One region of the Micromonospora sp. NPDC047467 genome, then DNA from elsewhere that is predicted to be linked to it. Evidence: riboswitches for the same ligand, from Rfam matches in the RefSeq annotation. Region 1 holds a riboswitch; the other holds the start of a gene.
What was found. Region 1 has a riboswitch for cyclic di-AMP ahead of ABZ780_RS27705 (C39 family peptidase). Riboswitches for the same ligand answer to the same signal wherever they lie in the genome.
Positions count from the first base shown of each region.

Region 2: another riboswitch for cyclic di-AMP. It lies ahead of ABZ780_RS21925 (transglycosylase family protein); the one in region 1 lies ahead of ABZ780_RS27705 (C39 family peptidase).

Region 1 is NZ_JBEYTO010000012.1:73,145-77,947, reverse strand. It holds gene ABZ780_RS27710 (hypothetical protein) at 1-482, shown strand, start outside; cyclic di-AMP (ydaO/yuaA leader) riboswitch at 769-910, shown strand; gene ABZ780_RS27705 (C39 family peptidase) at 1,156-1,992, shown strand; gene ABZ780_RS27700 (alpha/beta hydrolase) at 2,117-2,863, shown strand; gene ABZ780_RS27695 (CDP-glycerol glycerophosphotransferase family protein) at 2,872-4,557, opposite strand; gene ABZ780_RS27690 (bifunctional cytidylyltransferase/SDR family oxidoreductase) at 4,597-4,803, opposite strand, start outside.
Region 2 is NZ_JBEYTO010000007.1:405,478-410,280, forward strand. It holds gene ABZ780_RS21920 (hypothetical protein) at 80-430, shown strand; gene ABZ780_RS21925 (transglycosylase family protein) at 520-1,182, opposite strand; cyclic di-AMP (ydaO/yuaA leader) riboswitch at 1,184-1,356, opposite strand; gene htpG (molecular chaperone HtpG) at 1,576-3,492, opposite strand; gene ABZ780_RS21935 (SDR family oxidoreductase) at 3,655-4,353, shown strand; gene ABZ780_RS21940 (M28 family peptidase) at 4,417-4,803, opposite strand, start outside.

The DNA of each region.
Region 1 (4,803 bases):
TGGAGCAGGCCTGGATCAGGTACGACGAGGCGGACGCCGCCGCCCGTCGGTTCGCGGGCGCCGGGGCGCTGCCCACCCCGCGTACGCCCCGCACGCCCACCGAGTACGCGGCCCGGGAGCGCTACCTGCACCAGGCGGCGATGGCGGCGCACTGGCGGGGAGACCTGGCCATGCGGCAGCTCAGCGACGTGTTCGGCCACCGGCACGGTTGGGATCCGCGCCGGCACCCGGTGGAGCAGGAGGCGCTGCTCCACCGGGCGATCCGCAACGCGAGGCGGGCCGACTACGAGGTCGCCGCCGCGCGGGAACGGTTGGCGTGGCGCGACGCCGAGTTGGCCGCGTCCTCGGCGCGTGCCCTGGCCGACGAGGCGTACGCGGCGGCGGCTCGGCTGCGGCCGACCCGGGCGATGCCCCGCCGAACCGTGCGGGTGGCGGCCCTTCCGGCTGCTGCGGCGCGCTGGCGTCCGGCCCGGGTGGGCTGAACGCCCCGAATATTCGGTGAGCCCGGTCACACCTTCCGGAAACCGGGCGGCTGACGCGTTCGGCCGGATTGTTCGCGCGGATGTGTCGGCATTGTCGACGACCTGTCCGCTTGTCGACCTGAGGTGCCGCCGTAACCGCTCGTCCCATCGAGTCACGTCAGTGGCAATACGCCCAGAAATTGTCGCGCCGCCTGAGGTTTACGCAGCTGAACCAGGCTTGGCAGGGTTCAGGCCGGCCAGTAGTGTCGTCCCGTCCGGTGCGGTAATCGATCGCAAGTGGCGACGCCGCGCTGACCCGCTCAATCGTGATCAACGAACCGGGGACCCACCAGTAAGTCCGGGGTGAATCCGCGAGCCACGGCCCGCGGTAGGGCGATCTTCCCGCCCGAATCCGTCAGCTAACCCGGTAGGCGGTGTCGGAAGGAGTTCCATCCTCATGCAGCACCCCTGCACCCCTCGGCCATTCCTCCGCCTTCACGGCGTAGCGGTACCCGCGCTTGTCCGTCTCGTGACGGTGAGCTGACCCCCCCCGGGTCACCGCCTTTCCCGCCCGGCCGTGCCGGGCGTTCCCCTGAGCGGTTCACCATCCGCGGACCACGGTCCGCGCGCTGGCGCCTGCCCGAATATCGGGCTGCCCCGGTGTGCCGCTCTCCCCCCGAACCGTGGAGGAACCGTGAAGCACACCCTGCAGCGTCAGCTGCGTCGTCTCGCCACCGAACGTCCGTACCAGATCGCCGCCGCCTCCGTCGCGGCCCTCGCCATCGCGACCACCACCGGCACCCTGGTTGCCGGCGGCGATGACGCCCCGGCCAGCCAGCACACCGCGACAACGGTCGCCGAGATGCGCAGCGACACCGCCGCCTCCCGCAGCGAGGCCCGCGTCGCGTCCCCCTCGGCCAGCGCCGCCCCGAGCACTGCCGCCCCGTCCGCCAGCGCCGCGTCGCCCGCCGCCAAGGCCAGCAGCGACCCGGACGTGACCGTCAAGAAGGCGGCACCGAAGCCACCCGCCACCAAGGTGCTCGACTACGACTACCAGGTGCAGAACACGTACTACAACTGCGGCCCGGCGGCGACCCGCAACGCCCTCAGCGCCGCCGGCATCAACCGCACCCAGAATCAGCTGGGCGCCGAGCTGGGCACCACCGAGATGGGCACCAACTCGGCCCTGGACACCACCCGGGTGCTCAACGCCGAGGTCAAGGGCTCTCCGTACCAGACCCGGATGTTCGCCGGCTCGCCCAGCCCGGCCCAGATGGACCGCCTCCAGGCTGATGTCGTCACCGCGATCACCGACGGTCGCGGCGTGGTGGCCAACGTGGCCGGGGACGCCGTCGACACCAACGGCGGCTGGCACTCCTACGGCGGCGGGCACTACGTCGCGGTGGTGGGCTACAAGGACGACGGCCGTACCGTCCGGATCGCCGACTCGGCCGACGCGGCAAACGCCGAGTACTGGATGACCACGATCGACCTGGCCAACTGGATCGCCACCCGGGGCTACTCCGCCTGACCCAGGTGGAGTCCGAAGACGCCGCGGGCGCCGACCCCCACGAGGGGCCGGCGCCCGCGGCGTCTTCGTCGATGCCGGGGCGACGGCTCTCGTCGCGGGCTGCGAACCGTGGGAGACTGCGGCCGTGGTGGATGAATCGGGTGGTCACGCCGACCGTAGGCCGGTCCTGCTTCTGCTGCACGGCATGGGGGCGACAGGTGACGTCTGGCTGCCCTGGGCTCCACTGTTGGAGCAGCACTGGCCCGGGCGGTGGCTGGCACCCGACCTCGCCGGCCATGGCTGGTCGGCCCCGCTGCCGTCGTACTCCTTCAGCGGTTTCGCCCAGCGGGTCGCCCAGGCTCTGGCGCCCGGCGACCGCATCGTGGTGCTCGGGCACTCGCTGGGTGGGGTGGTCGGCCTGGCGCTGGCCGCCCGCGCGGCCGGGACGCCGGTGGACGCCGTGGTCGGGTTGGGCATCAAGGCCGTCTGGTCACCGGACGAGCTGACCCGCGCCGTCGACCTCGCCGCCCGCCCGGTCAGCTGGTTCGCCAGCCGCGCCGAGGCGGCCCGCCGCTATCTGCGGGTCGCCGGCCTGGCCGGCCTGGTCCCGCCGGACGATCCGATGGTGGACGCCGGCCTGCGCCAGGTCGACGGTCGGTGGCGCCTCGCGATGGACACGAGCGCGTTCGCCGTCGGCGAGCCCGATCTCGCCGCGCTGCTGGCGGCGACCGACGTGCCGGTGGTGCTGGCGCGCGGCGAGCACGACCCGATGGTCACCGACGCGCAGCTCAAGGAGTACGGCGTGCCGGTCGCCACGCTGCCCGGGCTCGGGCACAACGCGCACGTGGAGGACCCGGCGGCCGTGCTGGCGCTGCTGGACGCGTACCGCTGAGCGGTGGGTCAGGTCAGGGGAGTGAGCTGCGCCGGCCGTTCGGTCGCCTGGTGCGTCGGCGCCAGCTCCCGGCGGGCGGCGGTCAGGAACGCCTCGGCGTACGCGTCGGCGGGGAAGTCGCCCAGGTAGCGTCGGCGGGTGGCCCAGCGCGCCTCGGCGAGCGGGTCGGTGTCGAGCAGCGAGGTCAGCACCTCGACCGCGTTCGACATGTCCCGCCGCAGCACGTAGCCCGACCCGGCCAGCGGGAAGTTCTCGGTGAACCGGTCGCCCTCGTCGCCCATGTCGGTGACCGCGTACGGCTTGCCGGAGTAGAGGTAATCCGAGATCACCCCTGACACGTCGGAGATCAGGGCGTCGGAGCGGTTGACGCACTCGGTCAGGCTCAGCTCCCGGGCTGCCGCGCCGACCACGTGCTGCCGCCCGGTGCGGCCCCGGTCGGCGACCAGCAGTTCGGTGAGCCGGCCCAGCTGACGGGCCGAGGTCGGGTTCTGCGCGGTGTAGGGGTGGGCCCGCAGGATCACCGTCGCGCCGCGCTCCAGCAGCCGCCGCAGCAGCTCCTCGGCCACCGGCAGCGAGCAGTAGTCGGCGTCGGCGTGGTGCCCGGTCCAGGTCGGCGTGTACAGCACCGTGGGGTGGGCCAGCCCGGTCGCCGGCTCGGGGCGTACCTCGATCGACTCGACCTGGGGTCGGCCCACCACGACGAACTTCTCCGCCGGGATCTGCACCCCTGCGCGGGCGTACCGGTCGATCGCCGCCGGACCGGCCACGAAGATCCGGTCGAAGATTCCCGACACCGGGTTGGCGCTGGGCGCCTTGTCGCTGTCGCCGTGGTGCAGCTGCACGTGGGTGAGCTGGGTGAACCGGATGCAGTGGCTGTTCTTCGCGCCATGGTTGACGTAGAAGGCCACCCGCAGGCTCGGCACCAGCGCGTCGTCCATGGCCCGCAGGGTGGGGCAGTAGACGACCGGCGCGCTGGTGGCCGCGGCGATCGGCGCGAGGAACTCCGGCTCTCGCACCATGACCATGAACGGGCGGCCGATCCGCTCCAGGTACGGCAGCCACATGGTGACCTGGTACTCGGAGCCGGGCGGCGCGGAGAAGTGGAGCAGGAACTCCGGCTGGTGCCGACGCAGCGCGCGGGCGACCGGGCCGCCGCCGCTGCTCGGCCGGAACCGTCGCCGGGCCAGGTCCAGCGCGACGGCACCGGCGCCAGCGCCCACGAGCAGGCTGGCGGCCAGTGCGACGGTGGCGGGCAGGGTGAGCGCGGCGGCCAGGGCCACGGCGGCGAGCAACCCGAGCAGGCCCACACCGAGTTGACCGGCGATCAGCGGGGTCCAGGTCCGTACCGGCAGGTTGGCCGCCCGGATCTCCAGGTTGCCGGCGGCGCGCAGCGGCCCCACCAGCAGCACCAGCCCCAGCAGGACCAGCGCGGTGGCGACCAGCGCCAGGTCGACCCCGTCGTCCAGGCGCCGGGAGTAGCCGACCAGCACGGCGGCGGCGATCAGCGCGGTCTCGGCGACGAGGTCGGCGCCGGGCCGGATCCGCTGTTCGGCGGCGGCCGCGACCAGCGCGGCGATGGCCAGCGCCAGCCCCCATCCGGTGGCACCGGTCAGCGCCACCACGACGAACGCCAGTACGGCCAAGCCGACGCTCAGGCACCGAGCGGCCAGCTTTCGGATCAGGTCACCACGCATGCCGCTCCGTTCGCCGCCGTCCCGCTTCCGGTGCCCGCGTCAGCTCGCGGCGATCGTGCCGGCCGACACCTCGACCCGCCCCGACCCGGGCTGGGCCGGCACGGTGGCCTGCGTCGGCCCGTCGCCAGGCGCCCGGCGTACGTCGATGACCTGGCCGGTCAGGTCGGACACGAGCACGTCGAGCGACGACTGGGCGACGGCCTCCGCGGCGAGCAGGGTGTGCTCCGGCTCCTCGCCGAAGGCCCG
Region 2 (4,803 bases), on a different contig from region 1:
TCACAGCAGGTCGGCGGTTTAGCCAGCGGCTGACAGGTGACCCTTGGGGGGTACAGCCTGACAAGGGGGGACCCACACGATGTCCGACGACACCAGCAACCGACCGAGCCGTCGCACCGAACGCCCGCACGACGTGACCGACCCTCTGCTCTGGCAGTTGGCGGTGGATGTGCTCAGCGCCCACGAGCCGGACGACGAGGGTCTCTGCCGCAACCTCCAGTGCGCCGGGCAGTCCTGGCCGTGCGCGGCCCGCAACGGCGCCGAGCAGTCGCTGCGCCTGTCCCGTAGCAACCACGACTCGGCCGAGGCTCCCATCGACGGCGGCGCGGACCGTCCCGGGGAGACCGCCGTGCCCGCCCCCCGCTGGGGCTGGAACGCCGGCCCGGCGGCGTCGCAGCGAGGGCCGAAGGCGTCCGTCTCGGCGGCGTGACGGCGGCCCGCACGGGCATCCGGGCTGACAGCACGACACACACGAACGCTCGGCCGGTGACCCGGCCGAGCGTTCGTGTGTGTCAACCGTCAGAGGCTGAGCCGCTGACCCGGGAAGATCAGACCCGGGTCGGCACCGACCAGCTGCCGATTGCGCTCGTACAGGGCCTGCCAGCCGCCGGCCTGCCGGTGGCTCTGCGCGATCTCGGACAGCGTGTCGCCCGGCTTCACCACGTACGTGTCGCCACTGGCCGCCGGGGTGGTGCGCTCGTGGTTGCGGGTCGCCGGCTGCTCGCCGCGCGACGACCGCTCCTTTGGCTTGGTGGTCTTGTCGGACTTCGACGACTTCGAGGTGGACTTCGTCGACTTCGTGGCGGAGCCGCTCGACGAGCCGCCCTTCTTGCCGCAGGTCGGCCACGCGCCGATGCCCTGCCCCTTGAGCACCTTCTCGGCGATGGCGATCTGCTCGCCGCGGCTGGCCAGGTCGGCGCGGGCGGCGTACTTCTTGCCGCCGTAACCGGCCCAGGTGCTCTGCGCGAACTGCAGACCGCCGTAGTAGCCGTTACCGGTGTTGATCTTCCAGTTGCCACCGGACTCGCACTTGGCGATCGCGTCCCAGTTGACCGCGGCCTGCGCCGGGGCCGCCGGCCCGAAGAGCGCGACGGCGCCGGTGACCGCGCCGACGGCCAGGGTGCCGACGGCGAGGCGGCGGGTGGTGACCCGTCGATGACGGGGGGTGTAGACAGACGTCATGGTGAGCTTCCTCCACGCCGGCGAGGTGAGCTGTCGGGTTCGGGCCGAGGAGCCCGGCCGCGCGGTGGCGGCTTCACCCCGAGGTGACGATGCACCGAGGAACGTTGGGTCCCCCGCTCCTGCCCGGGTGACTGGGTTCCGACGACCGGGGGCAGGATTTGGCGTTGCCGGCCGTGGTGTCCGCTGTGGCGAACCCGACCGACGTTAGGCACGGTCGATGACGATCGCCCAACCGCTGTGAAGTTCTTCACCGGGCCACGCTGAGCGGCCCGCTCAGCGGTTGCGAACCCCGCTGACCTGTGAAGTGACCACGATGGACCGTTTCCGATCAGGTCGACTGAAGCGGCCGGCGGCGCCCGACTGTTCGGGCGGCCGCCGGCCGGGGAAAACGGTCTACAGGGTACGGGCCAGCCGATCGGCGAGCGTCCGGGTGAAGCGGGCCGGGTCGGCCAGGTCGCCGCCCTCGGCGAGCACCGCCAGGCCGTACAGCAGCTCGGCGGTTTCGGTGAGGGTTTCGGCGGAATCGCCCTGCTCGTGGGCCTTACGGAGCGCGGCGACCAGAGGATGACCGGGATTGATCTCCAGGATGCGCTTCGTCGATGGGATCTCGTGCCCCATCGCCCGGTACATCTTCTCCAGGGTCGGCGTGAGGTCGTGCGCGTCACCCACCACACAGGCCGGTGAGGTGGTGAGCCGCGACGACAGGCGGACCTCCCGGACGCTGTCGGCCAGGGTGGTGCCCAGCCAGTCCACCAGCGCCGCGAACTCCTGCCGCTGCTGCTCGCGCTCGGCCTCGGCCTGCTGCTTCTCCTCGTCGGTGTCCAGGTCGACCTCACCCTTGGCGATCGACCGCAACGGCCGGCCGTCGTACGCGCCGACCCGCTCGACCCACACCTCGTCGACCTGATCGGTGAGCAGCAGCACCTCGTGGCCCTTGGCCCGGAACGCCTCCAGGTGCGGGGAGTTCTCGATGGTGGCCCGGGAGTCGCCGGTGGCGTACCAGATGTCGCTCTGGCCGTCCTTCATCCGGGACACGTAACCGGCCAGGTCGGTGGGCTCCGCCGGGTCGTGGGTGGAGGCCACCGACAGGATGTCCAGCAGGGTGTCGCGGTTGTCGGTGTCGTCGATCAGGCCTTCCTTGACCACCGCGCCGAACTCGGTCCAGAAGGTCCGGTAGCGCTCGGCGTGGTTGGCCTTGAGGTCCTTGACCGCGGCGAGGACCTTCTTCACCAGGCGGCGGCGGACGATCTGGATCTGCCGGTCCTGCTGGAGGATCTCCCGGGAGATGTTCAGCGACAGGTCGTGCGCGTCGACCACACCCTTGACGAAGCGCAGGTAGGTCGGGACGAGCGCCTCGCAGTCGTCCATGATGAACACGCGCTTGACGTAGAGCTGGACGCCTCGGCGGCCCTGCGGGGAGAACAGGTCCAGTGGGGCGTGGCTGGGCAGGAACAGCAGCGCCTCGTACTCGAAGGTGCCCTCGCCCTTCATGTGCACGACCTCGAGCGGGTCGGCCCAGTCGTGGCTGACGTGCTTGTAGAACTCGTTGTACTCGGCGGCGTCGACCTCGTCGCGGGGCCGCGCCCAGAGCGCCTTCATCGAGTTGAGGGTCTGCACCTCGCTGGTGGCGTCCGCGCCGTCGGCGCCGGGGCGCTCGACGGTCATCCGGATCGGCCAGGCGATGAAGTCGGAGTATCGCTTGACGATCTCCCGGATGGTCCACTCGGCGGTGTAGTCGTGCAGGTTGTCCTCGGTGTCGGCCGGCTTGAGGTGCAGCGTCACCGTGGTGCCCTGCGGCGCCTCGTCGACCGTCTCGATCGAGTACGTCCCCTCGCCGGTGGACTCCCAGCGGGTGCCGCCGGTCTCGCCGGCCTTGCGGGTCAGCAGGGTGACCCGGTCGGCGACCATGAACGCGGCGTAGAAGCCGACGCCGAACTGCCCGATCAGGTCCTGCGAGGCGCGAGCGTCGGCGGACTCCCGCAGTTGGCGCAGCAACTCGGCGGTGCCGGACTTGGCGATCGTGCCGATCAGCTGGACGACCTCGTCGCGGGTCATCCCGATGCCGTTGTCCCGGACGGTCAGGGTGCGGGCGTCCCGGTCGACCTCGATGGTCACGTGCAGGTCGTCGGTGTCGGCGACGAGGTCCTTGTCGACCATCGTGGCCAGTCGCAGTTTGTCCAGTGCGTCGGACGCGTTCGAGATGAGTTCCCGCAGGAAGACGTCCTTGTTCGAATAGATCGAGTGGACCACCAACTGCAGGAGCTGACGCGCCTCGGCCTGGAACTCCAACGTCTCGGCCTGGTTGCTCACACCGTCTCCCTTCTCGGCTCGTGCGGAGGTTCGCGCACAGGATACGAGTCGTCACCGGTTGGGTCGTGCCCGCGTCCGGGTCATATTCCCGATCCAGGAGGGCGACTCTCGTGACCTACCTGACTTTGCCCAACAGAAGTCAGGTCGGCTAGCGTGACGCCCATGAAAATCGCTGGAAGCACCGCCCTCGTCACCGGCGCCAACCGCGGCTTCGGCCGGCACCTGGCCGCCGAACTCGTCGCCCGCGGCGCGACCGTCTACGCCGGCGCCCGCAACCCGGACACCGTCGACCTGCCCGGCGTGACGCCGGTGCGCCTCGACATCACCGACCCCGCCTCGGTCACCGCCGCCGCCCAGCTCGCCGGCGACGTGAACCTCCTGATCAACAACGCCGGCATCGACTCCGGAACCAACCTGCTCGACGGCGACCTGGACCTCGTCCGACTCGAACTGGAGACCCACTACCTGGGCACCCTGTCGATGATCCGGACGTTCGAGCCGGTCATCGTCGGCAACGGCGGCGGGACGATCCTCAACGTGCTCTCGGTGCTGTCCTGGGTGAATTTCCCAAGGCACGCGGCCTACGGCGCCGCGAAGTCGGCCGAGTGGGCGATGACCAACGCGCTGCGCGCCCAGCTCGCCGAGCGGGGCGTCCGGGTCGCCGGCCTGCACGTCGGTTACATGGACACCGACATGGCCGCCGCCGTCACCCAGCCGAAGTCCGACCCGGCGGTCATCGCCCGGATCGGGGTGGACGGCATCGAGTCCGACGCGTACGAGATCGTCGCCGACGACATCAGTCGGCAGGTCCAGGCCGGGCTCGCCGGCGGGGTGGGCGCGCTCTACCCGCAACTGCCCTGACCCGTGACGGCGACGGGCCGCCGCCGGGAACACCGGCGACGGCCCGTTTGACGGGGTACGCGGTCAGCTCGCCTGCAGCGTCACGTCGTCGATCACGAAGCTGGTCTGCAGGGACGAGTCCTCGGTGCCGGTGAACGTCAGCGTCACCGTCTGCCCAGCGTACGCGGCCACGTTGAGCGTGCGCTGGACGTAACTGCTGGAGGCGTTGAGGTTCGAGTACGTCGCCAGCGTGGTCGAGCCCATCCGCACGGTCAGCTTGTCGTACGCCGTGGAGCTGGTGGTCTCGGCGGTGTCGATGCGCGTCCAGAACGACAGCGTGTAGCTGGCGCACCCGGCCGGCACGGTCACCGACTGGGACAGGGTCTCGGTGCGGGTGCTGCCGTACCCGTTGAGCCACGCCTTGTACGACCCGGTCCGGGCCGGCTTGCTACTGGAGTTGGTGATCACCCC